Regions from separate parts of the Romboutsia sp. 1001713B170207_170306_H8 genome, predicted to be linked through region 3. Evidence: a T-box and tRNA genes for the amino acid it is inferred to sense, from the RefSeq annotation. Region 3 holds a T-box; the other regions hold tRNA genes.

Region 1 (11,237 bases), on a different contig from region 3:
TGGAATGAAAATCCTATATGTTTTATTTTTCCTTCTTCCTTTTTATTTTTTATAAATTCAAAAGCATTAAATCTTTTTGCTGTTTCATAATTTGTAACCCCTAAATTATGAAGTAAATAGTAATCAAAATAATCTAAACCTGTTTTTTCTAATTGCTCATTAAATATTCTTTCTAAATCTTCTTGATTCTTCAAAAACATAGTAGGCATTTTTGTTGCAACAGTAAAACTTTCTCTTTTATGTCGCTTTACTAATGTTTCTCTTAGTATATTTTCACTTTCGAAGTTATGGTACATATATGCCGTATCAAAATAAGTAAATCCTCTTGCTATAAAAGTATCTACCATCTTATTTACTTGTTCTATATCTACATTTGATTGATTATTTTCATCTATAAGCGGTAAACGCATAAATCCTAATCCCAATTTTTTTGCCATACTTTAATCCCCCTTTGTATGAATTTATTTATATCTTACAATATTAATCTTAGTACTTAGAGTTAGCTCTAAGTCAAGTAAATTTCATATTAATCTAGATTTTACTTATACTCTTTTTTATCCAATACCTAATATCTCTAAATATACTCAGTATATTTACATATTTATAATAATCTTTATCATACAATATTTTAGAGTCTAAAAATTTTGAAAGTATTTAAAAGGAGTAACTAAGTATGTATTATAATCTTATAAGATTATATAATTATTACAGTAATTCACAAATATATAACAGATATCCATATTTTGCATGGTCAAATCCACAAATGTTTTATATGTATCAAAATAATCTATGGAATGAGAGAGAAATCGATCAGCCTAATACTGAAAAGAATAGTATCAAGCTAAGTGATTATGGACCCGAACCACTTGTAGTAAATCTTGAAAATGCTGCTGAAAAGAATAATAGATTTAGAACAGTAATCTGGACAGGAAATAACTTACAAATTGTATTAATGAGCATTCCAGTATCATACTCAGTAGATCCTTACCTAACAAAAACAAGTGATCAATTTATACATACATCATCTGGTACAGGACTTATAAAAATCGGTACTAGTCAGAATGAACTCGATTATCAAACATACATTAATAAAAATTCATCTGTTATAATACCTTCTTGTAAGTGGGTCACTATCTTAAACTTAGGAAATGTTCCACTTAAACTTTATATAACATATGCACCACCTGAATTCGCGAATAACACTATGCATGAAACTAAAACAGATTCACTTAAAAAATAAATACTGGATGGTTATATAACTTTATAATTGATATAAAATACCCATACATAATTATATATAATTATGTATGAGTATTTTTACTTTTATATACATATTCAATTGAAAACTATATTATTCATATCTAAAATTTTTACTTAACCAGTTACCTTTAGAGTAGTAAATAATTGTAAATATATTTGTAACTATCCATGTAATAGGATAGCTTAAGTAAACAATATTTATATCTTTATAATGAGATATCATAACACTTAGCCATAATATTCTAAGTCCACACATACATATAGTTCCAATTATCATAGGAATAAATGTTTCTCCAGCACCTCTCATTACGCCCATTAAAACTTCATTTATAGCATATATACTATAAATAGGTACTATCCAATATATAAACTTACTACCTTCATTAATTACATCTAAGTCTTTAGAGAAGATTCTTATAATATCACTTGCATTAAATAATATTATACTTCCTATGATAATAGTCAAAGAAACGCATATTATCATACTTATATTTTTTCCTAATTTTACTCTATCAAATTCACTTGCACCTACATTTTGACCTACAAAATTTGATACAGCTAAAGCAATAGCTGAAATTGGCATATATATAAATCCTTCAATCTTATAATATATTGTATATCCTGCCATTACATTTAACCCAAATATATTTACCTTTGATTGAACTATTATATTTGCAAAGCAAACTAAAACTGACTGTATACCAGTAGGTATACCTATTAATAAAATTTCTTTAAGAATCTTAAAATCTATTTTTATTTTATTAATAAATAATTTATACACTTCACTAGTTTTTATAAGCTTAATTAAAATTAATATAGAAGAAACAAATTGTGCAATAGTTGTTGCCATTGCTACTCCTGCTACACCAAGTTTAAATACAACTGCAAATACTATATCTAAAATTATATTTGTAATTCCTGATATTGCAAGGTAGTATAGAGGTGTCTTGGAATCTCCTACAGCCCTTAATATACCACTCCCCATATTAAATATCATCATAGGTATCATGCTTATAAAATATATCTTTATATATGTAATTGCAAATGTCAATACATTATCTGGTGTATTTATCCATCTTAAAAACATACCACCAAACGTTAAGCCTAAAACCATAAGTAAAAAGCCAGATATTAAACTAAGCGCTATTATAGTATGAACTGATTTATGTATTTTATCTTTATCATTTTTCCCAAAAGATTGAGAAATAATAACACTTGCTCCATTCGATATACCTATAAAAAAGTAAATCATAAATACTACTATTAAATTACATGACCCTACTGCCGCTAATGCATTTGCACCTACATATCTACCTACTATTGCAACATCTACTGTATTATATAGCTGTTGAAAAAGATTAGATATTAGTATAGGAATAGCAAATAAAGTAATCTGCTTTGCTATATTACCTTCAGTCATTTGATTACTTGTCATCTAAAATCCTCCCAATAAAAATAAAAAGCCAATGAGATTTTTAACTGTATAATTTGTAAAATCCCTTTGACTTTGATAATATTTCTCAATTATTAAATAATATATCATATTGCTTAAACTTATTCAATGTTTTTCTAATTAATAAAGTGATCTGCATAAAAAGTACTAAATTTTCATGAATCTCACTTTTTCATTTATTTATAAAGCATTTTCTTTTTGTAGTATATATTTTTCAATCCCTAAAGCTACACCATCATTATAAACTGTGTCTGTAATTTCTTTTGCATACTTTTTAACGTCATTATTAGCATTCCCCATTGCTATACCACACCCAACTGTTGATAGCATCTCGATATCATTTTCTCCATCTCCAAATGCATAAGTATTTTCTATAGGTACATTAATATATTCTAATGCTTTTAATATACCTGCTGCCTTTGTACTTTCTTTAAAGTACAATTCAAGATGTATCTGATTTATACTACTAAAATATCCATACTCTGGAAAATTATTTATAAACTTTACACATTTATTCATAGTATCCTTGCTAAGGCATAGCATCTCAACTTTATGAATATCAAGCTCTTCTAGGTTGTATTCTCTCTTAAAATACTTTTTAGACATACCCACTTTATCATAAAAATCATGTAATTCTTTATGTTCATTTTTTACATATGAGTATTTTTCACCTTCTAATACATATTGAATATTATCTTGATCTAATTTAGATACTAATTCTTTGATAAATTCATTATTCATAGGCTTACTATGAATCGTTTTTCCATCTATCATTACATGAGCACCATTAGCTAAAACAAATCCATCAAAACCAAAATCTCTTATTTCTTTGCTTAAAAAAGCATACGGCCTTCCTGTTGCAATAAATACATAATCTCCTCTTGATTGTAAATTACGTATTACTTCTTTTACCTTTGGTGTAATATCTCTAATACCTGCAAAACAATCTATTAAAGTTCCATCTATATCTAAAAATACCGCTTTTCTCATAATAATCCCCCTTCATTTTTTCTCATAATAATCCCCCTTCATTATTAGTCATTATCATTTTATATTTTGCTCTCTCTTTTACTATTTTATAGAAATAGAACTTTCTTGTCAATTTGAGAGGATTCCGCTAAAATAGTATTTACTATTATCATATATAGAATAAAGGGGAGTTTATATAAATAAAGTGAAAAAATATAGTTTAATATTTATTTTTATAATATTTTTAGAGATTGAATTATCAGTAAATTTTCTATTTAAACAAATGGATTCAAAGTTAACATCAATAGTAATGTATAATAATTCAATTAAAATCATGAACTCTATTTACAATATAGAGGATATAACCAATGTAGAGTTGCTTGATAAAGTAATACTTTCAGGAGGTTCAGGTAGTAATACTCCTAATACCAATAATGGATTTTATAAAGTTAATGGAGATAATTTTAAATCCAAAGTATGTATCCATAATAAAGTAAGCCCTTTTATAAGAGTTACTACTAAAGATTTGGTAATTATTTTTAATGAAAATAATTCAAATAAAACTAATGCAATTTATAAGGAGTTAGTAAAATTAGTAAAATAAGATAGTTTATAAAATAAAGTATATTTTTAATAGTAAAAAAGATCATCTTATATTGCTACTCATTAGTTTGTAATATAAAATATTAATAAAATTAAATAAACTAGTTATAATAATAACTGTAAGGGACAGTTAAAAAATTTCTATTTTATATAAAATATTTGGGAATATGGCTCAGTTGGTAGAGCAATTGACTGTTAATCAATGGGGCACAGGTTCGAGTCCTGTTATTCCCGCCAATAAAAAAACTCTTAGTTTAAACTAAGAGTTTTTTTATTTTGACTTAGCCACACTCACCCATTTTTTTAACTCCTCTTTTGTTGCTAAAACACTATGTGTACCTTCAATTAAATGCTCTACACCTTTAGAATAATCAACACCTTCTTCCTTTGCATCGTAACTAAATGTAACACGTTGTTTTTCAACAATAGGATTTGGAGAAGGAATAGCACTTAATAGTGATTTTGTATATGGATGAATAGGATTTGAGAATATCTCCTCTGTAGTACCAGTCTCTACAATATAACCCAAATGAAGAACTCCAATACGATCAGATATATACTTAACCATACTCAAATCATGTGCTATAAATAAATATGCCGTGTTAGTTTCTTTTTGAATTTTCTTCATAAGATTTACAACTTGAGCTTGTATTGACACATCTAGGGCAGATATTGCTTCATCTGCAATGATTAAATCAGGGTCCATAATCAAAGCTCTAGCAATTCCTATACGTTGTCTTTGCCCTCCAGAAAACTGATGAGGATATCTATATGCATGTTCTTTGCTTAATCCTACTTTTTCTAATATATTATATACTTTTTCATCTCGTTCTTGTTTTGATGCACACATTTTATGAATATCTAGTCCTTCTCCAATAATATCTAATACTTTTTTCCTTGGATTTAAACATGCCATAGGATCTTGGAATATCATTTGCATCTTAGTTCTAAGTATTTTTATTTCCTCATTACTCATTTTTCCTGATATATTTTTTCCATTAAATATTATATTTCCTGATGTTGGCTTATATAATCTAATTATGCTACGTCCTGTTGTAGATTTTCCAGAGCCAGATTCTCCAACAAGTCCATAGGTTTCTCCTGGATATATCTCAAAAGAAATACCATCTACTGCTTTTACCGTAAATTTACGATTAACTTTAAAGTGTTGCTTTAAATTTTCAACTATTAATAGTGGTTCCACATTACTCACTTAGACCAGCCTCCTTTCTCATTTTAAGTAGGCGTTTTTTTAAAGATTCTGGCATTTCTATATTTGGTGCATTTTCATGACATAACCAGCTAGCTACACGATGAGTTCCTCCTACATTAAATATTGGGGCTTCTTTTCGATAATCAATATTTAATGCATAAAAGTTTCTAGGAGCAAAGGCTTCACCATCTATTTTTTGTATAAGATTAGGAGGTGTTCCTGGAATAGTGTATAACTCATCATCTTCCGTTTCTAAATCAGGCATAGCGCTAAGTAGCCCCCAAGTATATGGATGTCTTGGATCATAAAATACTTCTTCTATACTTCCTTTTTCAATAATTTTTCCTGCATACATAACAGCAACATAATCGGCTACCTTAGCTACAGCTCCTAAATCATGAGTAATATATATTACAGATAAATTTCTTTCCACTTGAATTTTTTTAATAAGTTCAAGTATTTTAGCTTGTATTGTAACATCTAAGGCTGTTGTTGGTTCATCACAAATCAATACCTCAGGCTCACAGCTAAGTGCAATAGCTATGACTATTCTTTGGCGCATACCACCACTTAATTGATGTGGATAATTTTTCATACGTTTTTTAGCATCTACAATTCCAACTTCCTCTAAAAGATTTACTGCTTTATTAAAAGCTTCTTCTTTTGATAAATGATGATATATCATAGCTTCCATAACTTGTTTTCCTATTGTCATAGTAGGATCTAAGCTTGTCATAGGATCTTGGAATACCATTGCAATACGTCTACCACAAATATTTTTCCCCATCTCTTTTTTACTTAATTTGACTATATCTTCTACAACTAAGTTACCATCATTTTCTTTATCATATGTAAACTCAATCAATCCACTTTTAATCACTCCATTTGAGCTTATATTTCCCATAATTGCCTTTGTTGTTACTGATTTACCAGAACCTGATTCTCCGACAATGGCTATAGTTTCACCTTTGAATAAATCCAATTTAATACCTCGAATAGCATCTATCATTCCTCTTCCTGTTTTAAAAGATATTGAAATATCTCTAATTTTTAATACTCTTTGTTTTCCCATAATAACACCTACATTTCTTTCATTTTTGGATCAAACGCATCTCTAAGTCCATCAGCCATAAGGTTAAAACTTAGCATCAATAAAGCAAGAATTATAACTGGAATAATAACCATATATTGAGATACTAAAATAGATTTATATCCTTCATTAATAAGTGTCCCAAGTGATGCAGTAGGAGCTGGTATTCCAAGACCTATAAAAGCTAAGAATGCTTCATAAAATATTGCATTTGGTATAGAAAACATTGACATAATTATCAATTGACCAAAAATATTTGGAAGAACTTCTTTAAATATTATGAAAAAGTCACCTGCTCCAAGAGTTCTAGATGCTAAAATAAATTCTTGTTCTTTTATTTTTAAAACTTGAGCTCTTGTAATACGGGCCATGCCAATCCATCCAGTTAGCATTAAAGCTAAAATTATTGTATATAAAGAAGGCTTAAATATTAGCATTAATAATACTAAAATTACTAAACTTGGTATACTATTTATAATTTCTTGGAAACGTTGCATTACATTATCTACAACACCTCCAAAATATCCACTAATAAGCCCATATAACATTCCAATAAAAATATCAATAAACACAGCTGCTATTGCAACATATAAAGAAATTCTGCAACCTGACCATACACGAGTCCATAAATCACGTCCTAGTGTATCCGTACCAAAATAATGATATGTATCTTTAAAATCAGGGTTATCATATTTATTTACATTATTTACCTCACCATCAAATATACCAATTTTCTCTATAATAGGAATTCTAGGTGCCATTGATTGCTCACTAGTTGAAACTTTATCAAATTTATATTTACTAATCATAGGACATATAATAGCAAGAGCAACAATAACTAAAATACATATACCACCAATCATAGCTCCTTTATTATCCGTAAAACGATTTAAAACATCTTTAAAAAAAGGAGTATCAGGAATGACTTCATCTTTATTAATATCATGTTTATCTCTAACTAACTCAAAATCATCATTTTTAAATTCATATTTTTCACTACTCATTGCTACTCCCCTTTCCTAGTCTAATTCTTGGATCTATTATTCCGTATAAAATATCAACTAATAACATAATTACCACATACATAACACTGTATATAAAAGCTACTGCCATTGTAACATTATAGTCATTTACAGTTATAGCTTGAACTAACAAACTTCCAAGACCTGGAATACCACATATTTGTTCAATTACCATACTTCCTGTCATAAGGGCTACTAAAATTGGCGCAAGAACAGTAATTATAGGAACAAGAGTATTTCTAAGAGCATGTTTTTTTATTAATGTTCTTCTGTCTAATCCCTTAGACTCTGCTAAAAGTATATAATCACTTTCCATAACTTCAATCATCTCACTTCTTGTAAATCTAGCTACATTAGCAATTACAGAAACAGAAAGCGCTATTACTGGTATAATTGCAGATTTTATTGGATGTGAAGAATTATAAAGTATTGGTAGTGCAGGCATTTTTACTCCAAATATAATAAGTAAAATTAAACAAAATACAAAAGATGGAATGCTAACACCAAAAACTGCAACTACTGTAGATAACGAATCCAAAACTGTATTACGATTAAGAGCTGCAAATATCCCTAATAAAATTCCTAAAATCGTACCTAATATTACAGCTGCTAATCCTATACCAAAACTAATTGATATACGAGGTAAAACAAGACTTGATACTGGAAGATTTCTTGAAATACCATAAGAAATTCCAAAATCACCACTTAACATATTTTTAAAATACACTACAAATTGCTCCCATATAGGTTTGTCAAATCCATATTTAACATAAATTAAAGCTTTTTGTGTTTCTGTTAACTTTTCATCATTAAAAGGTGTACCTGGCATAAATTTTAGCATAACAAATAGTACAAATACTATTATCATAAGTGTAATAGCTGACATAACTAATCTTTTGCCAATATATTTAAGCGTCGATTTATCCATAAATTCCCCTACTTTCTATTCCTAATAAACAAACACATTATGGAAAAACACCACAATGTGTCTGTATATAATACTTAATTTCTATTACTCAACTATCTCAACATTTTTATAGATATATGGTACACCCACAGCATGAGTTTCAATACCTTTTACATTTTCGCTTATTAAGCTAGCTCCTCCAACTTGGAATATAGGAGCCACTGGATAGTCTTGCATACAGATACCTTCAGCATCTTTTAATAACTGCCATCTAGTTTCCATATTTTGTTCATTGCTAGCTTCTTTAATCTTCTCATCATATTCTGCACTAGAGTAATCTCCATAGTTATATGAGTTACCAGTAGTCATTAAATAAAGATAAGTCGTAGGGTCAGCATAGTCAGGACCCCAACGAGTTAATGATATGTCGAAATCACGTGCTTTTTGCATTTCTATACGATTATTCTTTTCTTGAGCTACCATTTCAATAATAAGCCCCTCAAGTGTTGATTGTAAATTAGATTGAAGGTATTCAGCTGCAGATTTTGCAGGATCTGCATTATCAAATAACATAGAAAGTGTAATTGACTCTACTCCTAATTCTTTAAGTCCAGCTTCCCAAGCTTTTTTAGCTTCTTCTACATTTGTTTCAATATAAGTAGGTGCTGTTTCTCTATAATCTTTTCCATCTGGACCTGTTGTAAGTTCAGTAGGAACAAAACCATTAGCAACTATAGAACCATCTTTTAATACATTATTTACTAAGTCTTCTTTATCAATTGCTAAAGAAATAGCTTTTCTAATATTAGCATTTGCTAAATACTCATTTGCATAGTTGTACTGGAAGTACCATAAATAACCTTCTAACACTTCTGTGTATGTACTTGAGCCTTTATATTTATCAACTAAATCTTTATTTAACTTAGTAAAATTAACGTCTCCACTTTCAAATGCTAAAGCAGAACTTGATAAATCTTTTACAATATTGAATACTAACTTATCAACCTTAACTGCATCTGCATCATAATAAGATTCATTCTTTTCTAAAACGTACTTACTACCAGTTTCCCAACTAGTCATTTTGTAAGCACCGCATGCAAGCATATTTTCTGGTGTTAATGCGTATTGATCACCTTTTTCTGTTGCAAATGCCTCATTTATTGGATAGAATACAGGAAAAGACATTAAGCTTTCAAAGTATGCACAAGGCTTAGAAAGTGTTATTTCTAAAGTAGTATCATTTATAGCTTTTACCCCTAGTTCACTTGCTTCTTTTTCTCCAGAAGTTACGGCATCTGCATTAGCAATACATGCTCCATCTTCACCATATAAATAATTGTACTCTGCATCAGCGCTTGAAGCTGTTCTTTGCCAAGCATATACAAAGTCATTTGCAGTTACTGTTGTTCCATTATCCCACTTAGCATCTTTTAACTCGTAAGTATAAGTTAATCCATCTTCACTTATCTTTGCTTTATCCTTAGCTAATGCAGGAATAATATTTCCGTCTGCATCTACTGTTAACAATCCATCAACTGTAGCTTGAATTGCCTCAAAAGATGATCCGTCTGTAGCATAGCTTGAATCCATCGATATAATATCTAATTCTTTTGCTAAAGTAACTGTTTTTCCATCAAATGAATCATTTGATGAGCTACAAGCGACTAAAGAAAATACCATTGTCAATGAACATAATGTTACTAATATTTTTTTAAACCTTCTTTTCATTGTACGTCCCCCTATTTAATATATATATTAATTGTATATTTATGTTTTAAAAAGGTTAATTATTTTTCTTAATTTTCTGAATTTTTATTAAATTCCAATTTTTTAGCTTTACTCTATACTAATACTAAAAGACATAGGTATAATTAAGACTTTGTAATTATATCTATGACTTATTATAATTTATTTAATTAACTAGTTTATTAGATATAGAATACCCTATTCCAATTACCGTTTCTATATGTACTAAATATGATATTGATGAGTCATATAAGATAGTAGCATTAGGTGAAATTTCATCGTCACCTTCCCATATTGCTATGCAGATACTTATTTTAGGAAGTATTTTAAATTCATATCCTTTATCACCTAATTTAATATATTTTGCTCCTAAGTTTACTACTCATTTTTCAAATTCATCAATGTTATACCCAAATATATTTATAAGTTTTTTTATTGATGTATTATAAAAAGCTGGATAAAATAACGCCCCTCCATTTGGAATTTCTTTTAAGCTTACCCATTTATTAGTTTTGTTTATATTTTCAGTTGAGTATGTAAGATAGTTTAATATAATTATAGAGTCATCAATTAGTGGCTCATGTTTATCTTTTTCTCTATGTATTGTTTCAGTTTCAATGTCTAATATGTAATCTTCATTTAAAAAATTTACAATAAATTGCTTGCTTTCTTTGTTATACTTTACATCTAGCCTTTTTGATATATCAAATGGATCTAGTTTTTTTAATCTATACCATTCATTTTTATATGCAACTTTATAATTACTTTCCATATATAATCTCCCTTACCCCTATATAATAATTTTATAATTTTTATATTAATTCTTGTAACCTACGATATCCTTTCATAGTATCATCCTTCATTTTCTCGTTACATATAAAATAATTATTTTTCAATTTTACAATAATATATGTCTACTAGTAATATATTTTTCATATTGTTTTCTATGTTAATTTATTTATTTTATCAATATA
Region 2 (11,237 bases), on a different contig from region 3:
TGCTATTGGAGCAACAGATATAACAGATCTTATAGGAAATACTTTAGGTGGGGTAATAGGTATTGGAATATACTCTATATCTAGTAAAGTCTTTAAAAGTAAAACTGTTAGTATATTTAACACACTTGCTTTTATTGCTACAGTTGGATTAGTATGCTTGTTATATATTTTGTTATTATTAAATTAATAATATTTTACAAATTGAAGTCCAGCATATAATATTGCTGGACTTTTTATTTCTTAATTATTTTTACTATCTTCCATAAATTTAATCATCTCATCCATTTTTTCATCTAAATACTTCCCCCATGCCTTATCATCTACAAAAGGATTCTCTACTGCAAAATTTTATGTATTACAAGCTGCTCTATCTCAACATTTAGCCAAATTAAAAAAAGAAGGTATACCTCCTTTATTTTATCGACATAATGGAAAATTACTTTTAACCGATGCAGGTAAAATATATATTAATGGAGCTAGGCATATTCTTAGTATTTTAGATGAGGATGAAAAAACTATGGCTAGTTTAAAAAAATCAAAACAAGAGTAAGTTGAAGTAAATATAAATATTATTGAATTACTCCATGATATATATCACTTATATTGAAACATTTATGTGATTTAGTCACAGAACCTATATCAATAAATCTATATAATAATATCAATAAGTTATATGGAGGGATAATTGATGGCAAAAATAAAAAGAAAAGCTGTAATTGATAAAGAATATTGTGTGGCATGTGGCACATGCACAAAAGTATGTCCACTACAAATTATACACATAGAACAAGGTGTGTTTGCACAAATAAACTCTGATAAATGCGTTGGTTGTGGTAAATGTGCAAAAGCTTGTCCTGCTTGTATTATAAAAATTGAAAAAGTGGAGGTAGAAGCTTAATATGAAAAATAAGAAAAAATCATTTACAGATTACATGTGGATTATAAGTGCAACTTACTTAATACTTGGACTATTTAATATACTATTTGCATGGTTAGGGCTTCTATGCTTTTTAATACCTTTAATAATCTCAATTTCTGGTCATGGAAAAACATATTGTAATACTTACTGTGGTAGAGGTCAATTATTAAATTTAATAGGTGATAAGTTAAAATTGTCTAGATATAAAGATATACCTAAGTTTTTAAGAAGCAAATATTTTCGATATGGATTTTTAACATTTTTTATGACTATGTTTGTAGTTATGTTATTTAATACTTATCTAGTATTTATAGGTGCTAGTAATTTAAAAGAAGTTATTAAATTACTTTGGACTTTTAAGGTACCTTGGAATTGGGTTGATACTAGTATTGTTGCACCATGGGTTGCTCAGTTTGCATTTGGATTTTATAGTATGATGCTTACATCTACTATTTTAGGCATAATAACCATGCTTCTATTTAAGCCAAGATCTTGGTGTGTATATTGCCCAATGGGTACAATGACTCAGTTAATATCAAAAGCTAAATACAATCCTGAAAAGAGCACTACTATATAAATAAAAATAGCTTATAAATTAGATTAATATTATCTAATTAAAGATAAGAAGTTTATTGAAAAAAATATTAATAAATTTAAATAAACCGGTTACAATAATAACTGTAAAGATCAAGTAGATAATTTCTACTTATTATAAAGACACGGGAATATGGCTCAGTTGGTAGAGCAATTGACTGTTAATCAATGGGTCACAGGTTCGAGCCCTGTTATTCCCGCCAATAAAAAAACTCTTAGTTTATAAGCTAAGAGTTTTTTTATTATATTATAATCCCTTCAAAGTGATCCATTTCATGCTGTATAATTTGTGCAGGGAATCCTTTAAATACTTGTTTTTTCTTTTCAAAATTCACATCAAAATATTCTACTTCTATAGTTTCATATCTTATAGTTTTTCTAAATCCATCTAAAGATAAACAGCTTTCTTCTGCTTCATAGCTATTTTCTTTTTTTAATATAACTGGATTTACCATAGGAACTATAATTCCTCCACCTATAGTAAATACTAATATACGCTTTTTAACTCCAATCATATTAGCTGCTAATCCTACACATCTATCTAAATTTACTCTTAGTGTATCTACTAAATCATTTATAACTTGTGCATCTTCCTTTGTTGCAAGTTCTGATTTTTGTTCTAAAAATAATATATCTCTTACAATTTCTTTTACCATATTTATTAAAGCCTTTCTATATATAAATTATTTCAACACCAGCAAAACTAATATAACCAACTAAAGTTAGTATATCATCTTTGCTTGGAAAGTTTTTATTTTTCTCACTAAGTCCTCCAAAAGCTTGACTGGTTCTATCTTCAACAGTCCAAGTTTTAGGTATATAAAGCTCCACTCCTGCAAAAGAAGCTTCTAACTTGATAACACCTCGTCCATTTTTCAACTTTGAATTATCAAAATAAATTTTCATAGATCCAAAACTACAACTTAAATCAGCTCTTTCAAAACTTTCTGTATTAATATATTTTATACTACCACCAAAGCTAGTATCAAGTCTAATACGATTATCATCTTCAAAATCTATAGTATCGTAGTTGTCTTCCTTCCAATTATAGTTTTGTTTATAATCATACCACTTAGGTTTTTTATGAAAAATCATTGAAAGTCCTGCACTACCTAAAGCTGCTGCAATTAAAACTGTCCACGGAGTAATTGCAGTAAGTCCAAGCTTATCATCAAAAATTATACATATAAAAGCAAGTGGAAATAAAATACCTGCAAAACTTTTATAAAATATACTTTTTATCATAATTCCAATTAATACAATGCTAATTATTATACTAACCATATTGATATCACCAAAATATCCTAATTTATTAACTATTAGCGATATACTTCCAAGTATAAGTAGCACACCCCAAAATATTCTTTCTTTTCTCATACTATCTCCTCTTTTCTAACAACTTAAATTTTAAAGGCTTATAATAGTTTCTCGACACATACACCTTTTTATGGGTATGTTGAAATTCAACTATACTTGATGCTGTAAGATTTCTTGTTATTGAATAAATATAATCGACATTTAAAATCGTAGACTTTGAAACCCTCATAAAATTATTTGGTAAAATTTCTTCTAATTCATAAAGCTTATATTTTACTTGGTATACATCATTTACTGTATGTGCAAATATAATACTTGCCTCAGTTTCAAAGAAAAGTATTTCTTCTAAAGAAATAAAATACTCTATATTATCTTTGTAAAATACCATACTACTTTTTTTAGATATTATTTCTTTTAACATGCCTTGTATTTTATTTATCTCATCAGTTAACTTACTACATTTTATAATAACTTCGTCTTCTTTTATTTTTTCATCAATTTCAATTCGTATTTTCATTTATCCACTCTCCACAGTATTAATTATATCCTTTAATATTTTTGTGTAAACGAATTTTGACTAAGAGGTAAATTTATAGTAGTAAGACGTTAAAACTAGATACTTTTAGTAAATAAAAAAATCACTCTTACTATTTAATAAGAGTGATTTTAACATATAAAATTTATATACTAATTAGTTAAGTTTTCATATATAGGAAATACTATACTTAAACTAGTTCCTTCATTTACAGTTGATTTTAAATTTAATCCTAAACCTAATTTATCGCAAAGTTTCTTACATAAGTATAAACCTATACCTGTGCTCTTACCAAATTTTCTACCATTTTCTCCTGTAAATCCTTTTTCAAATACTTTATTTACATCCTTTTCAATAATACCTACACCATTATCTTCTATAATTAATACTATTGAATTATCTACTTTTTTTGAACTGATACTTATCTTAGCATCTTCTAATTTTGAGTATTTAATAGAGTTTCCTATTATTTGATTCAATATAAATTCAACCCATTTTACATCAGTATATATAGTCTCATTAATATCATCTAGTTGTAACCTTATTCTTTTATTTATAAAGTCTCTTTTATTTTTATTAATTACACTTTTTACAACTGTAGATAACTCTACTTTCTTTATAATATAATCCTTACCAACCTCATCACTTCTAGAATAGTATAATACTTGTTCTACAAAATTTTCTATTCTATCCAGTTGAGTATTAATCTTTCTTGTAATATCATTGTTATTATTTTCTATTAAAAGCTTACTTGATGCCATAGGTGTCTTTATTTCATGAACCCACATTTCAATATACTCTCTATATTCTTCTTGCATAACCCTATAATATTTAACATGTTCATGCATATCTCTACTTAATATTTTAAATATATTATTCATTTGTATACCTTCAATAAAATTTGGATCATCTATGACTTCAGGTAATAAGTATTTTTTATCTAAGTTTTCTAGTATATTTTTAACAGAATTAAAATATCTTTTATATTTAAAAAACTCTATTAACATATAGCTTAATAAAGGGAAAAACCATATACAAAATACACTAAAAATTATAACTACACTTGTATTTATCAAATACATAATAAATGCAGTTATTATAAAAATAAGTAGATTTATACTTAAGAATATCCCTTTATCTTTTATGTAATTTAATATTTTCATGGCATTATATAACCTAGTCCTCTTCTTGTTTCTATGATATTTTCCATTCCTACTTCATCTAATTTCTTACGAAGTCTTGCTATATTAACATTTAATGTACTATCATCTACAAAATAATCTGAGTTCCATAAGTGCTCCATCAGCAAATCTCTAGATATAATTTGTCCTTTATTATTTATCATATAAGAAAGTATTTTAACTTCATTTTTAGTTAATTCAATTTCTTTGTCCTTATATGTAATCGTTGCATTTGATAAATTTAACTTAAGGTCTTTATAAGTTAATATATTACTTGAAGTTACATTACATCCACTTCTTTTTAATAATGCTGATATCCTTGCCAATAGTATTTGGGTATTATAAGGCTTTGTTACAAAATCATCAGCACCTAAATTCATACTCATTAATTCATCCATATCACTATCTCTACTTGTTACAACTATTATTGGCACATCTGACTCTTTTCTAACTTCTCTACATATGTAGTATCCATCGAAAATTGGTAAATTTATATCCAATAAAACTAAGTTAGCATTCTCATCTAAAATAAACTTAACTATATCTTCAAATTCTTTTGGTGCAATCACTTCATATCCATATTTATTTAAAAAATTTTTAAGCTCATCTCTAATTATTTCATCATCTTCAACTATTATTATTTTTTCCATATATTTAATCACTCCTAAATACTATCTTGTAGTTTATTATACCAAAAAAATCTATTTAAAATAGTTTACTACTTTAAATAGATTTTATAAGGTTTATATATTGTTTTTTACTATATTTTTATACCCTACATAAGTTGTATAGAAATATATTATATATACAACTATAAAAATTCCTGCGGTTATAAAAGATGCTACTCCTATATCGGGTTGATCATACATTGATATAAATTGATTTGCAACTTTTATTCCTACAACTGAATGCACTACTGATAATAATACTGGAATACTAAAGTAAACTAAAGTTTGTATAAATATAGTCTTATTTATTCCTTTCATATTAACTCCTAATTTTCTTAATGAAGTATATCTATCCATACTGTCACTTGCTTCACTTAATTGTTGAAGAGCAAGAACTGCCATACTACTTATTAAAAATACTATTCCAATATAGATTCCTACGAATAATACAATAGTAGTTGTACCTTTATTTCCTTCATAAATTTCATCTCTACTAGTTCCCATTACAAATCCTATTTTATCATAATCTGTATCTTCAGTTTTGTATGAATATATTGCATTAGTAAAATCAGCTTCACGTTTTTCCTTATTATTCCCTGCAAAATTAACATTTACAGAGCTTGAAGATATATTCATATCATCGCATAGTTTATCATTTACTATAACAGTTAACAGATTAGTTTTCATAAACTCAGTCTTCAAGTTATGTTCTATAACTTCTTTATTTTTTATATTATAAGTTTTGTTTTGAATTTTGATAGTATTATTATCTTTCATATAATTTTCTATTACTGGTAATACTCTTGAAAAGTTAGATGTAATTAATACTTCATTTTCTTTTAAATCTACTATCTTTTCATTGTCTAATTCCATTATTTTGTTATAGTCTGATACTTTTATATATTCCACTTCATAATTCATATTTTGTGAAATATCATTTACATTAAAAATATCATATATTTTACTTCCATCCATATATTCATTATAATAAGCTACTTTATCGTCCTTATCAAATTTTACACCTATATATTCAAGGGATTTTTCTATATCTTGTGCTTTATCCTGTGGACTAACATACATATATGCACTAGCATCAAATGGAGTAGCTTCTTCTAGCCCTGATTCTAAAGCTTTCTTAAAGCTAAATCCTGTTGATAACATAACAGTAGTTATAAACAGCATTAAACAAATTACTGACATTGATATAAAGTTTGTATTAACTTTACTATTTATTTGCTTCACTATAAATATATTTAGTCCTCTGAAATAAATACTTTTATTTTTCTTTACAATATATAAAATAAATCCTGATAAGCTAAAGAAAAATAAAAGTGTACCTATTACCCCCAGTCCTATTGACATAAGAAATCTGCTATCATTTATATTTAAATTTATATCTATAATAAACTTATACGCTAAACCTAATGAAATTACACATAAAATAAATGTAACTAAATATACAAATGGATTTCTAAATTTTATTTCTTCTGTTTTTCTTCCAACTGTTAATAAATCAATTATTTTATATTTTGATATTACGAAAGAATTAAATATCATTACTACTAAAAACATTATTCCAAAATATAAAATAGTCTTAAGAATAGCTGTTTTCGATATTATAAAAGTATATCCTGACATTTGAAATTCAAATAGCTTTGATACAAGTATTGATAAACCTTGAGAAGCTATTAATCCTAATACTAAACCACTTATTAATGACAGTATTCCAACTATTATAGTTTCTAGTATTAAAATTCTAGATATTTTATTTTTTGACATACCTAATGTCATATAAATTCCTAGTTCTTTTTTTCTCTTTTTTATTAAAAAGTTATTAGCATAAAGAATAAGACTTCCTAATATAAAAGCTACAAATACAGATACATAAGATATTATCTTAACAAGAGTTTCTGTATATTCTTTACCTGAAGCATTCATCTGTATCATAGCTTTTTGTGATTCTATAGAATTAAAGCTATAAAATATACAAACTGCTAATGTTAATGTTAAAAAATATATACTATAATCTTTAAAGCTTTTTTTCACATTTTTTAATGCCATATTAGAATACATTGTTGTCATCCCCTCCTATTAGAGAAATAACTTCCATAATTCTACTAAAGAACTCTTTTCTTGAGTCACTTCCTCTTACTAATTCTGTAAAGATTTTTCCATCTTTTATAAATAATATTCTATGAGCATAACTTGCAGTAAAAGCATCATGAGTTACCATTAATATAGTTGATTTTAAAGATTTATTTAAATCTTCAAATCTTTCAAGTAATAATCTAGCTGATTTTGAATCTAATGCTCCTGTTGGTTCATCAGCAAGAATTAATGATGGATTAGTTACTATAGCCCTAGCTGATGCTACTCTTTGCTTTTGTCCTCCTGACATTTGATAAGGATATTTATTTAATATTTTTTCAATTTCTAAATATTTTGCCACTTCTTTTATTTTTGAATCTATAAGAGAAGTTTTTTCTCCTTTTATTGTTAATGCTAATGCTATGTTTTCATAAGCAGTAAGTGTATCTAATAAGTTAAAATCTTGGAATATAAATCCAAGTTCATCTTGTCTAAACTTATCTAATTTGTTAGATTTTAATCTTGTAATATCATTATCATTTATTATTATTTTTCCTGTTGTTACATTGTCTATTGTTGATATACAGTTAAGTAATGTTGTCTTACCACTTCCACTAGGCCCCATTATTCCAACAAACTCACCTTCACTAACTTTAAAACTTATATTATCTATAGCTTTTGTAACATTGTCTTTATTTCCATAATACTTTTCTACACTTTCTACACTTAATACATTTTTCATTTTATTTTATCTCCTTTGTTTATTTATCATAAATTTATTATAAACGCGTTTTATTTTTTTAGATATGAATGTATATTTCATTACCATTACATTTTTGTAATGTAAACTAATTTTAAAAGATTATTTTAGATATATTCTTATATATTTGAATTCTTTTGATTTATATATACTAAAGTGTAGATATGATTATTAGAAATACTTTAATAGAGCTTAACATAAAATGCTAAGCTCTATTAATCTCATCTTAAAATTGTTATAGTATAACAGCAAAAATAACTTTCACATCTTCATTTGTGTTATTTTCCCATCTATGATTAATTCCTGCTGATATCTTTATACTATCACCCTTACTCATAGTAAACTCCTCATTATCAAGATATACAGTAGCTTCTCCTTCAAGAACATAAGCTAGCTCATATCCTATATGACTTATATCACCATTACTAGATGAAGTATTCGGTTCAAGTGTCATAATAGCAAATTCAAAATTATCACTAAATCCAGGAGCTAATATTTCATATATAACATTATCACTTTCAGGCAAAATAACTTTTTTTCTACTATCTTTTCTTACTATTAAATCTTCTTTTGCTACTTCTGAAGTGAAAAAAGTAAATAGTGGTACTTCTAGAGCTGATGCAATTGATTTTAATGAATTTACAGAAGGATTTGCATTTCCTCTTTCTATTTGACTAAGCATAGATGCAGTTACATGTGATAACTCTGCTAGCTTTCTTACACTTAAGTTTTTATTAGTTCTTATTTGTGCTATTTTTTTACCTATATTTATATCAGACATTTCATTCTCCTTAAATTTATATATATCTTAATCTATTTTTTAGTTTTTTACACTTAATGAATTTATATTATTATTTAAATTTATTATATCATAGTATTACAACATTGTTAAATATTATTAAATTAATTAAATTATATTTGACACTTTTATATTCATTGTATAATATAAGTATTAACAAATTTAACGATAAGAAGGTGAAATAATATGACAATAACAACTTTTGGGGCGATAATTGGTTTAAGTGTATCTATTATTCTTATAATTAAAAAGTTTGAACCATTTTACTGTTTAGTATTCGGTGCATTAGTTGGTGGAATTGTAGGTGGAGCTGACTTAGTAAGTACAGTTGAGTATATGGCAAATGGAGCTCAAAGCATGGCCCCTGCTATTCTAAGAGTAATGACATCAGGATTTCTAGCTGCAACATTAATAAAAACAGGTGCTGTAGATAGAATTTCAGAGGAAATAATAAAAATTTTAGGAATTAAAAAATCAATTTTAGGAATCGTACTTTCTGCTATGGTACTATCAGCTGTTGGAGTTGATTTAGACGTTGTAGTTCTTACAGTTGGACCTATTGGTATGTCTATAGGACATAAATTAGGGTATTCAAAATTAGCTATACTTTTAGCAGCATTAGGTGGAGGTAAAGCCGGAAATATTATATCTCCAAACCCAAATACTTTAGCTGCTGCAACTAATTTTAATGTAGATTTATCAAGTGTTATGCTTGCTAATATAGTTCCTGCTATATGTGGTGTTTTAGTTACAACAGTATTAGCAAAAACTTTAATTAATAAAGTAAGTAAAATTAATATAGATATAGATATTCAAGAAGATGAAAACTTACCTAGCTTATTTGCATCTATTATAGGACCTATTGTAGCCATTTGTTTATTATTTTTAGGTAATGTATCTAGTATAGTTGTGGATCCGTTAGTTGCTTTACCTGTTGGCGCTATAGTTTGTATAATAGCTACTAAAAATTTAGTTCATACAAAGGAATATTTAAGCTACGGAGTTGAAAAGATGCAAGGAGTATGTATATTACTACTTGGTACTGGTACTTTAGTTGGAATAATTCAAATGTCTAATTTGCAACATAGTACAATATCTTTATTAGATACGTTGAGTATTCCACAATTTTTACTAGCACCTATATCAGGTATGGTAATGTCACTTGCTACGGCTTCTACTACAGGTGGAGCAACAATAGCATCTTCAACATTCTCTAGTGCTATTTTAAACTCTGGTTTATCTGGTATTGCTGGTGCATCTATGGTAAATGCTGGTGCATGTGTGTTTGAACATTTACCTCACGGTGCTTTATTCCATGCAAGTACGAAAAGTGTTCCTATGGATTTAATTGAAAGATTTAAGTTAATTCATTATGAAATAGCTATTGGACTAGTTATAGTATTTGTATCAACAATTATGCAATTTTTTATGATGAGTTTATAATTAATATCCAAATTTTACTAAAATAAAAGCTAGCAATTATCTTGCTAGCTTTATTAAAAATGAAATCCAAATTCCATTTATTAAAAATAGCATACTAAAAATTAAAACAACATGGATAAGATTTCTTCATACCTTTCATCTGATATACCAAGCTTTTTCTTAAATATATCATCATCCATTCGTTCAATTTTAACTTCATTTGGAGATATTTCTTTGATAATATGTTTTAACTTATTAATTGACTCATCATCATCATTATATCCTTTGATAATGGTAATTTCAAATATAAACTTACCATTGTATTGTTTATTAAATAAAGCCATATTTGAAATATATTCTTCTAATGTATATCCTTCAATTGGCCTTTGTATCTTTTGGAAGTCTTTTTCTGTTATTACCTTTATTTCTCCAATAACTTCATCACATTTATTAGCAATACATTTATATTCTTCTCTACCTAATATATATCCATTAGAAAGTAACCTTACAGATAGACCTTTATTTTTTATAAAATCGATAATATCACTAATCTTCTCATTTACAAGTGCTTCACCTTTTGAATTAATAAAAATTAATTCTGCTTTTGTATCTTCTATAACATTTTCTAGTTCCTTTAATGAGCTATCCATTTCTTCAAATGATATTTGAGTGTCTATTTTTTGATCTTCCTATAGGGCAAAATATGCAGTCAAAATTACAATACTTTTCTGGTAGTATATTAATTTCTAATATCCTTTTTCCATCTTCAATATAGACATCTTTATACGTAAAACTATTCATTTATTCAATCTACCTCCTTAAATCTATATTATTGTCATTTCTTTATTATTAATATCAAGTATAGTAACTTTACATTCTCCACCTAAGTTTTCTTGTACTAATCTTTTTAAATCAGATAAAGCATTTTCAAAATCTTCTACTCTATTTTCATCA
Region 3 (11,237 bases):
TTATAGTTGAATATAAATCTGAACTTATTAAATTTCCAAATGATAATACTTTATTTCCAATACTTACAGGAACAAAATTTCCAAATGACCATATATAAACTGATAATTGAGCTATTATTACCAATTTACTAAATATATCAGTATAGCTAGACATTCCTAAACTATACAGATAACTTTTATCAACAATAGTCAATATAAATATTATTATAAATGTACATATATAACCTACTAACAACATGTTTATAGCTCTTTTAAATATTTCTAGGTACATATTATCATCTTCATATTCTCTTCTATAAAGAACTACATATGTAGGTAAAAAACCTAATATAAATCCTTTTATTGCCATTTCTAGTGCTCCAAAACTAAATTGATTAGCATATCCATACTGCATCATGTTATACGAATAGTTAATCTTTATTCTACTGATTAAAGCTAAAATAAATAATATAATCCCATAAGAAATACCAACACCTAAAGAATTCCTAAATACATCTTTAATGTTCTTAATATTTTTTTTATTAAAAATCAAATTAGATATAGCTATTGATATTATAGGTAATATAGCAAAAACAACTAGACCAAGTTTTAGTTCATTTCCACTCCACCCCATCATAGTTGATTTATAATAAGTTAAAGAACCTAAGTTTAAACCTAATAATATATGTATTGGGTTTACTAAATCGTCTATATTAGAAATATAATCACTAATTATATTTTTTCCTAATATTGATATTATAAATAATATAAATGTTGCAAATGTAGCTGTAATTAAGGTTTTAGGCATATTAAAATAGTTAATAATGTCTTTATAATTCCAACTTACAGTAACATCTTTAGTATAAATTGATGTTTCTTCTAAATTAAACCCACAATATTTACAATAAATGTCAATATCATAAATATGCCTGTCACATTTAGGACAATTTTCTATCTTTAATTTTCTCCTTTTAATATCATTATTTTTTGTTTTTCTAGTCATAACACCGTTAATCTTAGAATAGTTATTATACATACCGATCCTCCAACTGCTAAAATTATTAAATTTATTATACAAAAAAATACTTAACTATAGCTTAACTGAAAGCTTTAATTAAGTATTTATATATATTTTTCTATATCACATAGTCTATTATTCCCATTTCTAAATTATATAGATCATCATAACCTTCCATTGAAAGCAAATTACATGCTGTAATACTTCTATGACCACTTCTACAATACACTATTATCTTTTTATCTCTATATTTTTCAATATCATCCATATTAAAAAATAACTCTTGTAATGGTATGTTTACTGCTCCCTCTATTTTATACTCACTAAATTCTTCTTTAGTTCTAACATCTAAAAGTAAACATTCTTTCTCACTTTCTAATAGATTCTTCAATTCATATTTATTTATATTAGTGTAATTCATAATTCACCTCATTCATTCAAAATTTATATCTATTATATACCCAATTTTAATCTATTAAATCTAACCTTCTCTTATCGTAAAATATAAATCGTTATATTCAATTAAATAATAAAAATCACTGAAATATAAATTAAGTCAAACTTACATTTCAGTGATTTTTTAATTTAAAATAATTTTTAATAAATTTTTATATAAATTTAGAACTCAGCATTTCTTGGAGTACGTGGGAATGGTATTACATCTCTTATATTTGACATACCAGTTAAGTACATTATCATTCTCTCAAATCCTAAACCAAATCCAGAATGAGTAGCTGTTCCATACTTTCTAAGCTCTAAGTACCACCAATAATCTTCCTCTTTTAATCCTAGTTCTTTAATTCTTTCTAATAATACGTCTTCTCTTTCTTCTCTTTGAGAACCACCAACTATTTCTCCAACACCTGGAACTAATAAGTCCATCGCTCTAACAGTTTTTCCATCTTCATTCATTCTCATATAGAATGCTTTTATATCTTTTGGATAATCAGTTACAAATACAGGTGCATTAAATACTTGCTCTGTTATATATCTTTCATGTTCAGTTTGTAAGTCATCTCCCCAAGTAACTGGATATTCAAATTCTACTCCTGATTTAGTTAATATTTCTACAGCTTCAGTATATGTAATTCTCTTGAATGGAGAGTTAAGTACATTATTTAATCTTTCAAATAAGCCTTTATCTATAAAGCTATTGAAGAATTCCATTTCTTCTGGAGCATTCTCCATAACATAGCTTATTATGTATTTTATCATATCTTCAGCAAGTTCCATATCATCTTCTAAATCACCAAATGCTATTTCTGGTTCTATCATCCAGAATTCAGATGCATGTCTTGCAGTAAATGAGTTTTCCGCTCTAAATGTTGGTCCAAATGTGTAAACATTTCTAAATGCAAGAGCCATTATTTCGGCATTTAATTGACCACTAACTGTTAAGTTAGCTTCTTTTCCAAAGAAGTCTTTAGAGTAATCCACATTTCCATCTTCTGTTTTAGGAACATTGTTTAAATCCATAGTTGTTAATCTAAACATTTCCCCTGCACCCTCACAGTCACTTCCTGTTATTATTGGAGAGTGAGAGTATACAAAGTTTCTTTCTTGGAAGAATTTGTGTATAGCATATGCTGTTAAACTTCTTACTCTAAATACAGCAGAGAATGTGTTACTTCTTGGTCTTAAGTGCGCTATTGTTCTTAAGTACTCAAGCGTATGTCTCTTCTTTTGTAATGGATATGAGCTGTCTGATTCACCTTCTACTATAACATTTGCTGCATGTATTTCTATTGGTTGCTTAGCTCCTTCAGTTGACACAACTTCTCCTTCAACTATTATTGATGAGCTTATTGGTAACTTAGTTATTTCTTTAAAGTTTTCTAATTTATCATCAGATAAAATTATTTGCATGTTCTTAAAGAAACTTCCGTCATTTAATTCTATAAATCCAAAGTTTTTTGATCCTCTAGATGTTCTTATCCAACCTGCTACCTTTACAGTTTTACCAATATACTCATTTTGGTTTCTGTATAGTTCTTTTACAGTCACAAATTGTTTTTGCATTTTGTATTTCCTCCCTATTTTAGTTATTATTAAAAATAAAAAAAGCCTTTCATCCCATATAAAGGGACGAAAGACTATACTCTCGCGGTACCACCCTAATTGTCAAAATATGACCTCTTAGTTAAGCTATGCTTATGATCGTAACGGGATCATCCGTCTAGGCCTACTTGCTATCGCTTTCGGGTAGAGACTCCGAGATGTTCTTCAATATAAATTTCGTATTGGGCTCACACCTTATCCCAACTCTCTGAAAACTAAATTTTATATCTACTCTTCTCATCATAGTCTTTAGTTCTAGTATTACTATATTGTAAGAAGATTATACCAACTTCTAAAATTTTAGTCAATATCTTTATTTTTTTATGTTTTTTACATTTTATTACTCAATTATAATTTATTAATTTCCTATTTTTTGATATAGTCTAATTATAGATTACATAATAAGCTCTCGAGGTGAATAATGACAAAGAACATAAAAAGTTTTATAGATAAATTTTTATTAGCTTTATTTATTATTATTTTAAGTCCAGTTTTATCTTATGCTAATACTCCTGATAACATAAATTTCAGAAGTATTACAATTGAAGATGGGTTATCCCAATCTACAGTAGAAACTATTTTTCAAGATAGCAATGGCTATATTTGGATAGGAACTAATGATGGTTTAAATAAATACAATGGATATAACTTTGAAAAATATACTCACGATATTTATAATAAAAATACCATTAGCAGCAATTATATTGTAGATATAATTGAAGATAATGAAGGATATGTATGGGTATCTACTATAAATGGTTTAAATAAAATAAATACTAAAAATGATAATATTACTAGATATTTTTCAGAGTCTAATAATGGAACACTGTCAAATGACCGCATATGCGAAATTTTAGTTACTAAAGCTGGTGATATATTAGTTACTACCTCAAATGGGTTAAACTTATATAATAAAAATACAGATTCATTTGAAAGGATTTTAAATAATAATAATGATTTACCTACACAGTATATACACTCAATAGAAGAGGATTCTAATGGTGATATCTGGCTTGGTACTCAAAGTGGTTTAGTTAAACTAGACAAAAACCTAAAGAAAATTAAAGAATTTACTAATAATAATATAAATACTATCTCAGACTATCCTATATATAGACTCTATAATGACAATAAATATATATGGATTGCTACCTTAGGATCTGGCTTATTTAAAATAGATATTGATACTTATGAGTTTAAAGTTTATACAAATACAAATTCAAATAATTCTATTCCTAGTAATTTTATAAGAGATATACTAAGAGATTCTAATGGCAACTTATGGATAAATACACAGGGAGGATTATCTAAATATAATACAGAAAACGATAACTTTATAAATTATAAAAATAAAATTTATGACCAAAATAGCCTTATAGATGATAAAACCTACTGTTTAATAGAAGATAAAAGTGGATTAATTTGGGTTGGAACATATAAAGGGATTTCTATTTTCGACCCTAATAATAACTTTCAACATTATAAGTATGATCCCTTTGATAAAAATTCTTTAAGCAGTAATATGATACATGGAATTTATGAAGATGATGATGAGTATATTTGGGTTGGTACTAGTTTAACAGGTGTAAACATAATAAATAAAAAAAATGATGATCGTTACTTTTTAACTAGTGAAAATAGTAGTTTATGCGATAATACTATACAAGATATAACAGGCCTAAACAATGAAATTTATATAGGTACTTCAAATGGGCTTACTATTGTTAATAAAAATTCTAAAACGATCCAAAACTTTTCAGTTGAAGATGGATTACCTGTTAATATGATAAAATCATTATTTGTTGATAGCAAAAACTACCTTTGGATTGGAACAAATGTAGGTTTAGCTGTTATGAATATTGAAACTAAAGAAATAACTAATATAACAAATTATCTTATAAAAAATTCTATAAGTGATTTATTTATAAGAGATATTTATGAAAGTAAAAACGGAAAATATTATATAGGTTGTTTTCTAGATGGAGGGTTAGTAGAACTAAATCCCAAAGATAATTCTATTAAAGTATATAAGAATATAGAAGATGATAATACTAGTATAACTAACAATTCAATTAGAAGTATAACTGAAGATATGTTTGGTAATATAGTTATAGGAACTAGTCATGGTCTAAATATTTTTGATACTAGTACAGAAAAGTTTACTCACTATACAACTAACGATGGATTACCTAATAATAATATTTATGGTATTTTAATCGACTCTAACAATAATTTTTGGATGAGTACTAATAGCGGGATCTCTAAATTCAATACAAAAACTAAAGTGTTTGAAAATTATACAGTTATAGATGGACTTCAAAGTAATGAGTTTAATGGAAAGTCATACTTTAAAAATAAAAATGGAGATTTTTATTTTGGTGGTATAAATGGATTTAATATATTCAAACCTAAAGATATTAATACTTCTAAATATAAACCTAATGTAATATTCAATAAGTTTGAAGTTAAAGGTTTAAATTATAAAGATATCTCTAATCGTAAATTTGAATCTACTGAGAATAATATTACTTTAAGTTTTTTTGTTGATGATTATAAAAATTTAGACGGTGTGCAATATTATTATATGCTTGAGGGTTCTGATAACGATTGGGTATTATCTCATACTAACAAAATAGTTTATGCTAATTTATCACCTGGAAAATATACTTTTAAAGTTAAGGCTTTAAGTTACAATGGCATAATGAGTGACGAAAATAAAGTTTCATTTATTATAAAGCCCCCTTTTTGGAAAAGTAAGTTAGCAATCTTAGGATACATTATATTTACACTAATTATTATTAAATTTAATATGACAAAAGTTAAAAGGCTAGATAACTTAGTTGAAAATAGAACTAAAGAACTAAAATCTGAAATGAAAAAAAATAAAAAGTTATTTAATAAATTAATTACATTAGAAAAGAATAAAAATAACTACTTTGTTAATTTATCTCACGAACTTAGAACTCCACTAAATGTAATTAACGGTACTGGTCAATTAATAAGAGACTTTAACAGAAAAAATGAGCTAACACCTGATAAACTTGATTACTATATGGATATAATGGGAAGAAACTGTACACGTCTGTTAAATATAATTAATAATATAATAGATACTAGCAAACTTCAAAGTAACAGCTATATTATCAATAAAAAAGAAGAAGATATTGTATTTATAGTCGAAGAAACTATATTAGGATTAAAAGATTATATAGAAAGTAAAGGTATAGAATTTACTATAGATACTATGATAGAAGAAAAAATTATTGAGTGTGACAGATATGAAATAGAAAGATGTATTGTAAATTTAATTGGTAATGCAGTGAAGTTTACGCCACCTGGAGGAAAAATTGATGTATTTATAAATGATTTAGATGACTATATTCAAATCAGCGTAAAAGATACTGGTATAGGCATAAGTCAAAGAAATATTGATAAAATTTTTGATAAGTTTAATCAAGTTATAGATTCTACATCTGAAGTAAAAGGTGGTAGTGGTCTAGGACTTACTATAACTAAACATCTAATAGAACTTCATAATGGAAAAATATCTGTTGAAAGTGAAATCGGTAAAGGTAGTACATTTATAATAACTTTACCCAGTTAAATAAAAATATATAATTATAGGGTTTATATTTCATTTGATATAAACCCTATATTTTTGTCAATAATACTAATTAAGAGGTGATATATTTGAAGTATTGTTTACTCTTTTTATTAGTATTATTTTTTATTGCTCCTAATGTAGACAATAATAAATCTATATCTCAAGTTTTCAGAGATGGATTTTATGATTATATAACTTGTTTAGATGAAGTTTCTAGTTATGCATATAAAAATATACCTTTAGTATCAAAACTTTATGAAATTCCTTATAAAAATGCTTATAATAAAATAATGTCAGATAGAACATTTACTAAGCATCTCGTTGTTTCCGGAGAAACAATAGATGATATTATAAAAAAATATAATTATGATATTAGTAATGAAGACTTAAAATATTTTAGAAAAATTGTATATAAAGAAAATATAAATATTATATCAGATGACTACAATATAGAAGCAGGGCAATATATAGTTGTTCCTTCTCAATAAAAGGGTTATCTAATTAGATAGCCCTTTTATTTTAATTATATTAAGTTCTACTTCCATTATCTACCCAATCTTTAGCTTGTAATGTATTTTCTTCAGATGGTATATTAACATTAGTTTCTGAATATACATCATGGGCATCTGCAAATGGTGCATTTATAGCTCTATCAAGAGCTTGTTTTAAATCTAATCTACGATTATTTTCACCATTTAATGCTTTAGCTTTATCCTGCATCAAAGTCACCACCTCTTGTTGCCTTTTTAATTATTATTAACTTTTTTTTGTGATAAATTCACATTATTACAAATTACATATATTTTAATATATAGTAAAATATATTATCTTTTTTAAATTCATAGATTATTTGCTATAGCTTCTATTGTTGATCTTAAATTTAAAATTCCATATCCTTGAGAATCATTTGGATATGTGTATATAGGACTTTTAGTTGCTCCAAGCATTAAGTATGTTTTTAAAACTTGAGTAAATAAAGAGTTTCTTTGATATCCTCCTTCTAGTGATATATATTCCATAATTAATGCTAAAACTCCACATGTTAATGAACTACTTACACCAGTTCCTGTAGATTTTATATATTCTTGATTTATAAACGTAGATATAATATCTACTCCAGGAGCAACTATATCAGGTTTTATTGTAGTTCTAGCTCTTATAGGACCTTTTGATGATCCAATCCACATACTATTAGTTTTGTCATTAAATGCTCCTACTGTTATTACACTATCAGTTGCTCCATATAAAGTTATAGTTGTAAATGAATTTGGGTCCAAAAACTTAGTATTGCTAGAAATTAAGTTACCATTTGGTAAATACAAATCAAATTCACCAGTTGTCACAAATTCTGGAAATGTTCTTATTGTCCAAATACCTGGCTTTATATTATTTATTTTTATATACACTTCTCCATTACCAGATAAAAGCCATGGATATATTGCTTGTATTTCATAAGTTGTATTTTCTAAATTAAATTTTCCTCTATATACCTCATTATCAGGAGAATAATCTACTCTATAACTTAATTCTCCTGATGGAGATATTAATTGAACTCCACTTCTTCCTGGTCCATTCGGACACATTGTTATGTCTAATGCTTTTTGATTTCCTACTTCTAAAATAACATCCGTAGAAGATAAGTTTTTTAATATCCCTTCATAGTGTATATTTGTATTACCTTCATTTCCAGCTCCACTAACTACAACAATACCTGTTCTGGTTAAAAACTCAAATGTATCTAGTAAGTTAGTTAAAATTACAGATCTTGATCTTTCTCCTACAGTTAAATTTATTATAGTCAGTTTATTTTCTTTTTCCGCTACATCTATTATATATTTAATAGCCGCTAAGAAATCATTATTTATATAGTTGATTCTACCCTCTAAAAATGTTCCTTCATATTCTCTTAATTTAACTACAACCAACTCACTTTTTGGAGCTACACCCTTGTATAAAGGATTTTTTCTTCCAGATCCAGAAGCTATTCCTGCTGCAATTGTTCCCGTTCCAATATTATCTACAGTTAGACTAGGATCATTTTCTAGTATTGCCCTATTTAAATCTTCTCTTGTAAATTCACTTCCAAAAATCATGCCTTGAGGAGGACTTTTTTCATCTTCATTTCCATTTTGGTCCCATATAGAAATAATCTTACTAGTGTTATCATCATTTATAAAATCCGGATGTAAATAATCAATTCCTGAATCTATTATAGCAATCATAACACCTTCACCTTTTACAGTTATATATGGATTATTTTCTATATATTCAACTTGAGATGCACTAGATACTGTTTCTCCATCAGAGATACCTTCCCCAATTTGTATCAAACTACTAATAGGCCTTCCCTCTTGCCACCATGCAATTTCTTCTATTCTATTCAGCCTTAATGAATTAAAATCATCATCTGTATATAAAACTGTAAGTTGATTATTTAAAACCATAAAATCATTTAAGCCATTTCTACTTAAAGCATTAGATATATCCCCTACATATACTATTGAGTATGATTTTCCCATAATCTCCCCCACTATCTAAGTATTTCAAAAACACCTCTTATATTTAAAATACCATATCCATAATTATTATTTGGATATATATTATCATTATTTCTAGTGGCACCTGCTCTAAATAAAGTCCTTATTTTTTGAACAAAGGCTTTATCAGGATAATTACCTTCTACTAATAAATATTGTAAAAGCATTGCTACACATCCTGAAGTATAACTTGCAGATGCTGCAGTTCCTGTTATGGTTGCATATCTACTTCCAGGATATGGTCCTATAATATTTACACCTGGAGCTATAATATCCGGTTTAAGCAAACCACTTATCGTAGGCCCTCTCGATGATTCTTGCCATAAACCACGATTTATACTATCATACGCACCCACTGCTATGACATCACTATATGTAGCTGGGTAATTTATAGTTTTTTCTGGACTAGGGTTTCTAAATTTAGTTCCTGGATTTAATAATACCCTATTGGGTAAGTAAGCATTATACACTCCATTAGTTATATAATCACCGGTTAGGCGAATTTTCCAAATCCCTGTTTTTACATTTAATAGGTTTATAATTATTTGTTGTTGACCTGAATAAGTTGTTGGATATATATATGTTATTCCATAAATAGTACCCTCTAAATCAAATTTTCCTACAGATGTGTAAAAGTCGCTTACTTGTGGTTGTTTGCTTGGTTCTCCTGTAGGACTAATAGCAGATGCTTCTGCAGTATCTGGTTTATTTAACCATATTTCTATTGTCAAACTAGCTTCTTCACTTTCTATCTCAAGTTCTATATCTTGATTATCACCTGTAAATAATATCCTTCCACTTGTATGCGTTTCTGCATTTCCCTCATTTCCCACTGCGCTAACTACACAAGTGCCTCTATTAAAAAATATCTTATCACTTAAAGTTCTACTGCTTATTCCTGCTAATGAGTTTGTTCCATATATATTATTAATAACTATTGGCATATTTAATTGGTCTGCTTTTTCATAAGCATATTGAGTTGCTACCAAAGCCATTGCATTACTATAAATATCATCAAATTTTGCTAACTTTACTATTATTAATTCTGCATCTTCTGCAACTCCTGCATAATCACTATTTAAATTTCCAAGTCCAGCACAAATTCCAGATAATATAGTTCCATATCCTTCCTCATCTGTTGATAATGATGAATCTTGTTGTGCTATAGCTTCATTTATCTGTTCTCTAGTGTACTCAGTTCCTATAGTATATCCATCTGGAGGATTTCCTTCTTTTGTTTGATCCCATAAATATAATATTTTAGATGTTCCATCTGGATATATAAAATCTGGATGCAAATAGTCAATTCCACTTCCAAATACCCCTATTAAAACACCTCTTCCAGTTAAGTTTATATCTGGATTATTTTTAAAAAAATTAACTCCAATTTCTTCATTCGCATTAACTCCATTTTCAGTTCCCATATTAATTCTTCCTAATATAGAAAGTTTAGTAAGTGGTAGTAATCTTGTTATAGAAGGAACAGATATTGATGATGCTATTGCATTTAAGTTACTTTCATTAAAAAAAACAATTGCAAATTTATCACTTAACTTAAAAAAATCGGCTTCTGGAGCAACTCTCCTTAATTCTTCTTCAAACCCTGGTTCATATAAGACAATTATTCCATTAAAAAGATTACTTTGCCTAAAGTAATAGTTTTTTATTTTTTTCTTTTTCTTTATTTTTCTTCTACTTGTTTTTTTTCTATAAAAATAATCTAAATCTTCATTAAGATCTGCTAATTGATCTAATTCTAGTGTTGCTAAATTTAATAACCCATACCCTCTTAGACTATTTGGATAAGATATATATTCAACTCTTCTTGCTGATTTTAATAATAGTGCCTTAAGCTTTGCTGAATATAAAAATGGATCATTATTATTTACAACTCCCCATTGTAAAAGTAAAGAACATACTCCTGTAACATGTGGAGTAGCCATACTAGTTCCACTTAAAGCGCCTTGATTACCTCCAGGTAAGTAGGATAATATTTCTTCTCCTGGAGCCAATATATCTGGCTTAAATGCACATCTTTCGA

The links. The T-box of region 3 lies ahead of asnS (asparagine--tRNA ligase). A T-box ahead of a tRNA ligase gene usually reads a tRNA of that ligase, here a tRNA-Asn.
Region 1: it encodes a tRNA-Asn, which carries the amino acid that the T-box ahead of asnS (asparagine--tRNA ligase) is inferred to sense. The anticodon was not compared.
Region 2: it encodes a tRNA-Asn, which carries the amino acid that the T-box ahead of asnS (asparagine--tRNA ligase) is inferred to sense. The anticodon was not compared.

What each region holds. Positions count from the first base shown of each region.
Region 1 is NZ_JADNAX010000013.1:24,600-35,836, forward strand. Features, by position in the region: gene I2A66_RS15170 (aldo/keto reductase) at 1-437, opposite strand, end outside; gene I2A66_RS15175 (cupin domain-containing protein) at 674-1,240, shown strand; gene I2A66_RS15180 (MATE family efflux transporter) at 1,352-2,695, opposite strand; gene I2A66_RS15185 (HAD family hydrolase) at 2,894-3,703, opposite strand; gene I2A66_RS15190 (hypothetical protein) at 3,966-4,286, shown strand; tRNA gene I2A66_RS15195 (tRNA-Asn) at 4,447-4,522, shown strand; gene I2A66_RS15200 (ABC transporter ATP-binding protein) at 4,557-5,498, opposite strand; gene I2A66_RS15205 (ABC transporter ATP-binding protein) at 5,491-6,570, opposite strand; gene I2A66_RS15210 (ABC transporter permease) at 6,579-7,592, opposite strand; gene I2A66_RS15215 (ABC transporter permease) at 7,585-8,538, opposite strand; gene I2A66_RS15220 (peptide ABC transporter substrate-binding protein) at 8,623-10,245, opposite strand; partial or broken gene I2A66_RS17325 (DUF3786 domain-containing protein) at 10,430-11,035, opposite strand.
Region 2 is NZ_JADNAX010000001.1:521,315-532,551, reverse strand. Features, by position in the region: gene I2A66_RS02595 (VanZ family protein) at 1-187, shown strand, start outside; gene I2A66_RS02590 (4Fe-4S dicluster domain-containing protein) at 689-898, shown strand; gene I2A66_RS02585 (4Fe-4S binding protein) at 900-1,496, shown strand; tRNA gene I2A66_RS02580 (tRNA-Asn) at 1,641-1,716, shown strand; gene I2A66_RS02575 (peptide deformylase) at 1,756-2,169, opposite strand; gene I2A66_RS02570 (LiaF transmembrane domain-containing protein) at 2,186-2,890, opposite strand; gene I2A66_RS02565 (LytTR family DNA-binding domain-containing protein) at 2,892-3,347, opposite strand; gene I2A66_RS02560 (sensor histidine kinase) at 3,518-4,528, opposite strand; gene I2A66_RS02555 (response regulator transcription factor) at 4,525-5,196, opposite strand; gene I2A66_RS02550 (ABC transporter permease) at 5,290-7,287, opposite strand; gene I2A66_RS02545 (ABC transporter ATP-binding protein) at 7,277-8,044, opposite strand; gene I2A66_RS02540 (cupin domain-containing protein) at 8,298-8,843, opposite strand; gene I2A66_RS02535 (GntP family permease) at 9,048-10,304, shown strand; gene I2A66_RS02530 (hypothetical protein) at 10,406-10,933, opposite strand; gene I2A66_RS17545 (hypothetical protein) at 10,938-11,084, opposite strand; gene I2A66_RS02525 (B3/B4 domain-containing protein) at 11,108-11,237, opposite strand, start outside.
Region 3 is NZ_JADNAX010000003.1:451,462-462,698, forward strand. Features, by position in the region: gene I2A66_RS09300 (hypothetical protein) at 1-1,015, opposite strand, end outside; gene I2A66_RS09305 (rhodanese-like domain-containing protein) at 1,116-1,418, opposite strand; gene asnS (asparagine--tRNA ligase) at 1,616-3,016, opposite strand; T-box leader at 3,076-3,308, opposite strand; gene I2A66_RS09315 (ligand-binding sensor domain-containing protein) at 3,477-6,659, shown strand; gene I2A66_RS09320 (hypothetical protein) at 6,746-7,147, shown strand; gene I2A66_RS09325 (CDIF630_02480 family spore surface protein) at 7,188-7,379, opposite strand; gene cspC (bile acid germinant receptor pseudoprotease CspC) at 7,499-9,178, opposite strand; gene cspBA (bifunctional germination protease/germinant receptor pseudoprotease CspBA) at 9,190-11,237, opposite strand, start outside.